DNA from 2 places in the Peribacillus simplex NBRC 15720 genome. Region 1 is predicted to be linked to the other one. Evidence: predicted binding sites of a transcription regulator. Region 1 holds the regulator's gene; the other holds the start of a gene.
The links. Region 1 encodes CtsR, which represses protease genes until heat stress. Its sites were predicted from a motif close to ATGGTCAATAAAGGTCAAACA; they were not measured.
Positions count from the first base shown of each region.

Region 2: the regulator CtsR is predicted to act here: its motif matches at 2,841-2,861, upstream of clpB (ATP-dependent chaperone ClpB).

Region 1 covers NZ_CP017704.1:2,471,776-2,476,664, reverse strand. The annotation lists rRNA gene BS1321_RS11790 (23S ribosomal RNA) at 1-1,257, shown strand, start outside; rRNA gene rrf (5S ribosomal RNA) at 1,322-1,437, shown strand; gene BS1321_RS11780 (CtsR family transcriptional regulator) at 1,799-2,260, shown strand; gene BS1321_RS11775 (protein-arginine kinase activator protein McsA) at 2,282-2,833, shown strand; gene BS1321_RS11770 (protein-arginine kinase McsB) at 2,830-3,906, shown strand; gene clpC (ATP-dependent protease ATP-binding subunit ClpC) at 4,037-4,889, shown strand, end outside.
Region 2 covers NZ_CP017704.1:1,311,817-1,316,705, reverse strand. The annotation lists gene BS1321_RS06185 (DinB family protein) at 1-204, shown strand, start outside; gene BS1321_RS06180 (cupin domain-containing protein) at 237-1,349, shown strand; gene BS1321_RS06175 (FAD-dependent monooxygenase) at 1,476-2,675, shown strand; gene clpB (ATP-dependent chaperone ClpB) at 2,906-4,889, shown strand, end outside.

The sequences.
Region 1 (4,889 bases):
AGGAGAGAATCCTAAGGTGTGCGAGAGAACTCTCGTTAAGGAACTCGGCAAAATGACCCCGTAACTTCGGGAGAAGGGGTGCTTTTTAGGGTGAATAGCCCAGAAAAGCCGCAGTGAATAGGCCCAGGCGACTGTTTAGCAAAAACACAGGTCTCTGCGAAGCCGCAAGGCGAAGTATAGGGGCTGACACCTGCCCGGTGCTGGAAGGTTAAGGGGAGAGGTTAGCGCAAGCGAAGCTTTGAACCGAAGCCCCAGTAAACGGCGGCCGTAACTATAACGGTCCTAAGGTAGCGAAATTCCTTGTCGGGTAAGTTCCGACCCGCACGAAAGGTGTAACGATCTGGGCACTGTCTCAACGAGAGACTCGGTGAAATTATAGTACCTGTGAAGATGCAGGTTACCCGCGACAGGACGGAAAGACCCCGTGGAGCTTTACTGCAGCCTGATATTGAATTTTGGTACAGCTTGTACAGGATAGGTAGGAGCCTGAGAAGCCGGAGCGCTAGCTTCGGTGGAGGCGTTGGTGGGATACTACCCTGGCTGTATTGAAATTCTAACCCGCGCCCCTTATCGGGGTGGGAGACAGTGTCAGGTGGGCAGTTTGACTGGGGCGGTCGCCTCCTAAAGAGTAACGGAGGCGCCCAAAGGTTCCCTCAGAATGGTTGGAAATCATTCGTAGAGTGTAAAGGCACAAGGGAGCTTGACTGCGAGACCTACAAGTCGAGCAGGGACGAAAGTCGGGCTTAGTGATCCGGTGGTTCCGCATGGAAGGGCCATCGCTCAACGGATAAAAGCTACCCCGGGGATAACAGGCTTATCTCCCCCAAGAGTCCACATCGACGGGGAGGTTTGGCACCTCGATGTCGGCTCATCGCATCCTGGGGCTGTAGTCGGTCCCAAGGGTTGGGCTGTTCGCCCATTAAAGCGGTACGCGAGCTGGGTTCAGAACGTCGTGAGACAGTTCGGTCCCTATCCGTCGCGGGCGCAGGAAATTTGAGAGGAGCTGTCCTTAGTACGAGAGGACCGGGATGGACGCACCGCTGGTGTACCAGTTGTCTTGCCAAAGGCATAGCTGGGTAGCTACGTGCGGACGGGATAAGTGCTGAAAGCATCTAAGCATGAAGCCCCCCTCAAGATGAGATTTCCCATGGCGCAAGCTAGTAAGATCCCTGAAAGATGATCAGGTTGATAGGTCAGAGGTGGAAGCGTGGCGACATGTGGAGCTGACTGATACTAATAGATCGAGGACTTAACCAACGCTTTTTAAAAAATGAAATACCTTCTTATTATCTAGTTTTGAAGGAACAACGTTCCTTTCATGTTTGGTGGCGATAGCGAAGAGGTCACACCCGTTCCCATTCCGAACACGGCAGTTAAGCTCTTCAGCGCCGATGGTAGTTGGGGGTTTCCCCCTGTGAGAGTAGGACGCCGCCAAGCCATTTCAAAGATCAGCCATTCTGGCTGGTCTTTTTTGATGTTCGTAATTAAAAAAGGTTTTATAATTCAAGGGACAGCATAGGGCTGGCCTTATTTGAATTGGTTACAATATCATGAGGGGGAATGGGGCAAAATTCAAGTGGTGAAACCTTAAGGAGAAGAAAAAATATCAGGTTTTGCATTTATCGTTTTAGGGTATTTATGTAAGATATTTCAACTTTAATGTTCAATGAGGTATGTAATTACATATAATTTGGAGAAAATGGATAATACAGAAAGAAAGTGCGTTTAAGTTGCAAAATGGATTATTCCTTGTATAATAATAGTCAAATATAGTCAAAGTCAGAATGGAGGAGGCTGAGTGAGAAACATATCTGATGTTATCGAAACTTATTTGAAGCAAGTACTTGAAATAAGTCAAAAAGATATCTTAGAGATTAAAAGAAGTGAAATAGCAGATAAATTTCAGTGTGTGCCTTCTCAAATCAATTACGTAATCAATACCAGGTTTACCATCGAGAGAGGTTATGTTGTAGAGAGTAAGCGTGGAGGCGGCGGTTATATACGCATCATGAAAGTCGAATCACAGGATTCCGTGCAACTTATCAACCAATTATTATCGCTTATTGGTTCCAGGGTAACTCAATCGATGGCTGAAGGAGTAATTTCAAGGCTGATGAATGAAGACGTCATTAATGAAAGAGAAGCAAAGATTATGATGAGCGTCATAGATAGATCGGTGATTTATATCGACCTACCTGACCGCGATGAGCTTAGGGCAAGAATTTTAACTGCGATGCTTACGACTTTAAAATATAAATGAAACTGGCAGAGGTGATGAACGTTGATTTGCCAAGAATGTCATCAAAGGCCTGCTACCCTGCACTTCACCAAAATCATCAATGGAATAAAGACTGAAGTCATGATTTGTGAGAAATGTGCTCAGGAAAAAGGTGAAATGTTCATGGATGCAGGTGGACCTGGTTTTTCAATAAATAATTTATTAGCAGGATTGTTGAATATGGAGTCGAATATTCAACAGACAAAGGCAAATGCATTTCCCAAAACGGAAGAGAGGCGTTGCCCGCATTGTCATCGATCTTATAAAGAATTTGTCCATATTGGTAAGTTTGGCTGTGCCGAATGTTATAAGACGTTCAATGAACAGTTAAATCCCATTTTAAAGAGGGTTCATAGCGGCAATACAGCACATATAGGGAAAATTCCAAAAAGGATTGGTGGCACCATATATCTTCGAAAGCAAATTTTGGATTTGAAAGAAGTTTTAAAGGTCCACATTGATCAAGAGGAGTTTGAGAAAGCGGCAGAGGTAAGAGATAAGGTTCGTTCCCTTGAAAAAAGGTATGAAGCACAAGAGGGAGGCGAGGAATTATGAGCTTGGAAAAGTTTGTAGAAAACGCCTTGAGTTCCTGGATGAGTGCCGAAGGGCCGGAAATCGATATTGTATTGAGTTCGCGGATTCGGCTGGCTAGGAATTTCAAAGACTTTACCTTCCCAACCTCCTTTTCTAACGAAGAAGCTAAAAAAATCATTGAATTGGTCAAAAAAAGAATCGAAGAGGAAGTAACTCCAGAGATTGGAAAACTGGAACTTTTAGAGATTGACCAATTGCAGCCACTGGAAAAGCGCGTTCTTGTTGAAAAACATTTAATCAGTCCTCATTTAGTTGAAGACTCAGCGAAAAGCGCATGTCTCCTTTCAGAAAATGAAGAAATAAGTATCATGATAAACGAGGAGGATCATCTCCGTATTCAATGTTTAATGTCGGGGTTGCAGCTAAAGGAAACCTTAAAGATTGCAAATGTTCTTGACGATTGGATTGAAGAATCCATAGACTATGCATATGATGAAGAAAGAGGTTACCTAACTAGTTGTCCGACTAATGTGGGAACAGGATTAAGGGCTTCAGTCATGATGCATCTTCCGGGCCTGGTCCTTACACAACAGATGAATAATATCATACCGGCTATCAACCAATTGGGGTTGGTGGTTCGAGGGATTTATGGAGAGGGCAGTCAAGCGTTAGGAAATATTTTTCAAATCTCTAATCAAATTACTCTTGGAAAGTCGGAAAGGGATATCGTTGAAGATTTAACAAGTGTAGTGCAACAAATCATAGCTCAGGAACGGTCAGCGAGGGATGCATTAGCAAGGACTTCCCACATACAATTAGAAGATAGAATTTTCCGTTCATATGGGATTTTGTCCAATGCTCGAATCATCGAGACCAAGGAAGCTGCTACTTGTATCTCCGATGTTAGGTTAGGGATAGATCTTGGGTATATAAAAAATATATCTAAAAGCATTCTAAATGAGTTGATGATTTTGACGCAGTCGGGATTTTTACAAAAGTACGCAGGTGGCCCTTTAAGACCCCATGAAAGGGATATCCGTAGAGCAGCACTCATCCGGGAACGCTTGAATTTCACGGAACATTCCTCCTCATAGAGGTCATTGACCTCTTTAGGGAGTATTAAATTTCATGTAATAGATATGGAGCAAGAAGAAGCTTCTGCCATTACTTAGAGAATTGCCAGCAACTTTATTCAAAACGAAAATTCTTAAGGAGGAATTCCCTATGATGTTTGGTCGTTTTACTGAAAGAGCCCAGAAAGTATTAGCATTAGCCCAAGAAGAGGCAATCCGTTTAGGTCATAATAATATTGGTACGGAACATATTTTACTGGGCCTGGTCCGAGAAGGTGATGGTATTGCAGCCAAAGCGTTATATGCTCTTGGATTGGGCCCGGAAAAGATTCAGAAAGAAGTGGAAAATTTAATCGGCCGTGGACAGGATACGGCTCAAACGATACATTATACCCCAAGAGCCAAGAAAGTGATTGAGCTTTCCATGGATGAGGCAAGAAAATTAGGTCACTCATATGTTGGGACAGAGCATGTTCTTCTAGGTCTTATACGAGAAGGGGAAGGTGTAGCTGCCCGCGTATTGAATAATCTGGGAGTAAGTTTAAATAAAGCTCGACAACAAGTATTACAACTCTTGGGCAGCAATGAATCAGGTGGTCATCAAGGTTCAGCCGCTTCAAATGCAAGCACGCCGACACTGGATGGCCTAGCCCGTGATTTAACGGCGATTGCCAGGGAAGGAAGCTTGGATCCCGTTATCGGAAGAGGTAAGGAAATACAGCGTGTCATTGAGGTATTAAGCCGTCGTACGAAAAATAACCCCGTATTAATCGGTGAACCTGGGGTAGGTAAAACAGCCATTGCTGAAGGGCTTGCCCAACAGATTATCAATAATGAGGTACCTGAAATTTTACGTGATAAACGCGTAATGACACTTGATATGGGTACTGTAGTGGCTGGTACTAAATACCGTGGTGAATTTGAGGACCGATTGAAGAAAGTTATGGATGAAATACGTCAGGCGGGTAATATCATCTTATTCATCGATGAATTGCATACATTGA
Region 2 (4,889 bases), 1.2 Mb from region 1:
ATGAAGCAAGTGGAGGAGCTTAAATATAAAGTGGAAAGCAGTCTCGGGAATTTAGATGAAGAAACACTATCCAAAGAATCGCCACACCGGAATTTCGCTAAATTCGGAAACAAACCAGTTTCATATATAGTCGATCACTTCATCGATGAGCATGTTTCAGGACACTATGATCAAATTAAGCGAAACCTTTCTAAAATCCAGTGAGGAAATGATAAAAAAAGAAAGTAGGGATTAATATGGCTGAAAAATCAGAATACATGAATAGTACAATCGTAAAAGATTTTACAAAGGATATTCAGCAGTATAACCTTGGGCCACTGTGGGAAGCCATTCCCGCTCTGATGGACCATGAACCTAAACCTCATGCCCATGCTTATTTATGGAAAGAAGAGCTTTTGACAAAAAAATTGATGGAAGCAGCTGAAATCTTCACTCCTGACCGAGGAGGGGAGCGCAGGGCCATATATTTTCAAAACCCTGGCCTTACTTATCGCCAGCCTTGGGGATGGGCTTCGACAACACAAACGCTTTATGCAGCGGTTCAGCTATTGCTGCCAGGTGAAGTGGCCCCTTCCCACCGTCACTCCCAAAGTGCACTTCGTTTCATTACGAATGGTGAAGGTGCATACAGCATCGTGCAGGGAGAAAGGATCTTCATGGAAGAAGGAGATTTCTTGATCACGCCTAAAAACCTATGGCATGGTCATGGACATGTTGGCGAAAAGCCAATGATTTGGATGGATGCCCTTGATATCCCTACCATCTATTCCATAGGTGGCACTTTCTTTGAACCATATCCAGATCGGATTGAAACGCCTAAACGGCCGGATAATTTTTCAGAGCTCCGTTATCAAGGCGGAATGGTTCGTCCAGTATCCGACCGTTATTCACAAGTGGCACCGCTTGCCAACTACAAGTGGAAAGGCACCAAAGCCGCGATAGAAGGATTAATGAATTTTGAACCTGATCCATATGAAGGGTTCGCCGTGGAATATATCAATCCATCGAATGGCCAAACGGCCAATCCGACGATGGGGGCATGGATGCAGAAACTTCCTAAAGGTTTCCATACGAAAGCACATCGCCATACCCATTCCACAATTTATCAAGTGCACCAAGGATCAGGCTATACGGTCATTAATGGAGTGCGTTTTGACTGGTCCAAGGGAGATTACTTCGTCGTTCCGAATTGGGCCTGGCATGAGCACGTTGCAGAAGCCGATTCTTACTTATTCTCGGTAAACGACCTACCAATAATGGAGAGATTCGATTTGGAACAGCAACAGGCATTAGACACAAATGATGGTTACCAAAAGGTTGAAAGTGAATTCAAGCCTGTTTTGGTTTAAAAATAATCGGTTTGAAACTTTAAGAATGATCCTGATGGATATATAGAATGCCAGTCGAATGAAAACGCTTACTGTGGTATTGGTCCGCAACATTGGCTAAAACAACTAATTTAGGGGGAATTGATGATGAACATAGAAAAAAAACCATTCATCGTTATCGGTGGGGGAATTGGCGGATTGGCAACTGCTTTAGGAATCGCAGAAACGAAACAGTATGTAAAAGTCCTGGAACAAGCTCCCGAATTTGGTGAAATTGGTGCAGGGATTCAGCTTGCCGCAAATGCCACCAACGTATTGCAGCGTTTAGGAGTCATGGATAAAATCAATGAAATTGCAGTATTTCCAAAAAGATTGGTGCTAATGGATGCCTTTTCCGGAAAAGAGCTTTCCGCTTTGGATTTAGGTGATGTTTATAAAGAAAGATATGGAGCTCCGTACGTTGTATTGCATCGTTCTGATTTGCATAAAGTACTGGCTGAAGCATGTGAAAAGAACCCGTATATCGAGCTGGTTACGAACCAAACCATTATTGAGACAGTAGAAAATGAAGGTGAGGTGACGGTCACTTCTGCCAACGGGTCCCAATATTCAGGAACTGCTGTCATTGGAGCCGATGGATTATGGTCCAAGGCACGGAAACTTTTTGTGGAAGATCAACCGGTCTGCTCTCAATATGTTGCATACAGGGGAGCGATCCCGATGGAAGAGGTTACGAGCCATGGAGATCTAGATGATGTATATATGTGGATTGGGCCAAACCTTCATCTTGTTCAATACCCGGTTAGAAGGGGAGAACTTTACAACCAAGTAGTGGTGTTCAAAAGTTCTCAATACACGGAAGAAAACGAAAAAACAGATCAATGGGGAACACCGGAAGAAATGGACTGTGTATTTGCCGGAACTTGTGAGCTTGTTCAGAATGCGATTTCATTCATTCAAAGGCAACGCCGCTGGCCAATGTATGACCGGTTACCAATTGATAATTGGACAAAAGGAAGAATTACGCTTACGGGCGATGCGGCACATCCGATGCTTCAATACTTGGCACAAGGGGCTTGCCAGGCTTTAGAAGATGCAGCTTATTTGTCGGATATGCTTCATAAGCATGGGAATGACATTGAACAGGCATTTTTGGAATATCAAGAGGAACGGATTCCGCGTACGGCTCATGTTCAAACAAGCGCAAGAATGTGGGGGGAAATCATTCACAATATGACCGATGCAGGCATTCTGCTTCGAGATACGATCCTTGCGGGTCGCACGGATAAGGATTTTCAATTCGTCGATGAGTTTCATGGTTACAATAAAACGGCCGTGAAAGCATAACCCGTTATTTCATCCAAATACTGTGCTAAGTGATTTTATGCATTTTACAAATGGGTCGCCTTTCTTCTATATGAAGAAAGGCTTTTGCCGTTTATCCTCCATGCCTCCTGCATTTTTTATAACTTTCCTTTACATGGGGAGAATTAGAAGTATAATGAAAATATAAAGGTCAAATTTGGTCAAACCCAGTGGGAATTCGTTCATGATATAGATGAATGGGAGGTTTTAAGATGGATATTAATAAAATGACGGAGAGAACCCAACAGGCGTTCATTGGCGGCCAGGAACTAGCCAAAGATAGAGGGAATCCCGAGCTGACGGAGCTTCATTTATTAAAGATCTTAATGGAACAGGATGAAAGTTTATTAATCAGAATTTTATCGGAATCTGGTAAACCGATGAATCTATTTGATATAGAGCTAAATAAGGAACTGGATCGATTACCGGAAGTGAGCAGGAGTGTTTCCCAGGTTTACATGTCATCCTCCCTACAGCAAATTTTAACGGCTGCCGAAAAAGAAATGCAGATGTGGGAGGATGAATATTTATCTGTAGAACATATACTGCTTGCGTCATTGCAAGTCAATAAAACGAATGTAAACAGGCTTTTTTCATCATATGGAATTGATTATGCTAAAGCAAAACGGGTTATAAACGATATAAGGGGGAATCAGCGAGTGACTAGTCAAAATCCTGAAAGCACTTATGAAGTACTGAAAAAATACGGCAGAGATCTCGTTGCTGAGGTTAAATCGGGGAAGGTCGATCCCGTAATTGGTCGAGATACGGAAATCCGTAACGTCATCCGGATCCTTTCACGTAAAACGAAAAATAATCCTGTATTAATAGGGGAACCGGGAGTAGGTAAAACAGCCATCGTCGAGGGGTTGGCACAAAGGATCGTCAGGAAGGATGTGCCGGAAGGATTAAAGGACAAGACCGTTTTTTCACTAGATATGAGTGCGCTTGTCGCTGGGGCCAAATTCCGCGGTGAATTTGAAGAACGCCTAAAAGCGGTGTTGAATGAGATCAAGAAGAGTGAAGGTAAAATTCTTTTATTCATTGATGAATTACACACAATTGTCGGTGCAGGAAGAACAGATGGCGCACTTGATGCCGGAAATATGTTAAAACCGATGCTTGCGCGCGGTGAGCTGCATTGTATCGGTGCAACGACCCTTGATGAATATCGACAATATATTGAAAAAGATCCGGCCTTGGAACGCCGTTTCCAACAGGTTCTGGTTCCTGAACCGGATGTGGAAGATACGATTTCAATTTTGCGGGGATTAAAGGAACGGTTTGAAATTCACCATGGTGTCAGGATACATGATCGGGCGATCGTTGCTGCCTCTGTCCTTTCGAACCGATATATAACGGAGCGATTTTTACCGGATAAAGCGATAGATCTTGTGGATGAAGCATGTGCGATGATCCGAATGGAAATCGATTCAATGCCATCCGAGTTGGATGAAATCACGAGAAAAGTCATGCAACTTGAAATTGAAGAAGCTGCCTTGAAGAATGAGGAGGACCCTCAAAGCAAAGCAAGGCTTGAAGTGCTTCAAAAAGAACTATCAGAACTTCAGGATCAAGCGAATAGCATGAAATCCAAGTGGCAAATGGAGAAATCGGCGCTTCAAAAGGTGCAGGATCAACGTGAAGAGCTTGAGAAACTGCGTCATGAACTGGATCAAGCAGAGAATGACTATGACCTAAACCGGGCAGCTGAACTTCGACACGGAAGGATTCCGCAGCTTCAAAAAGAATTGGAAGCAATGGAAGACGAATTGGAAAAGGAAAAACAGGAATCACGATTGCTTCGCCAAGAAGTGACGGAGGAGGAAATAGCCTCGATTGTTGCAAGGTGGACGGGGATCCCCATAAGCAAGCTGGTGGAAAGTGAAAGGGAGAAACTGCTTCGCCTATCTGATATCCTGCATGAACGCGTAATAGGTCAAGGGGAAGCGGTGGAACTCGTATCCGATGCGGTTTTAAGAGCAAGGGCTGGAATTAAAGACCCAAACAGACCAATCGGTTCATTCATCTTTCTTGGGCCGACGGGTGTCGGTAAAACCGAACTGGTAAAAGCTTTGGCAGAAACGTTATTCGATAGTGAAGAACATATGATTCGAATCGATATGTCGGAATATATGGAGAAACATTCTGTGTCCCGACTTGTTGGTGCACCTCCTGGATATGTTGGGTTTGAGG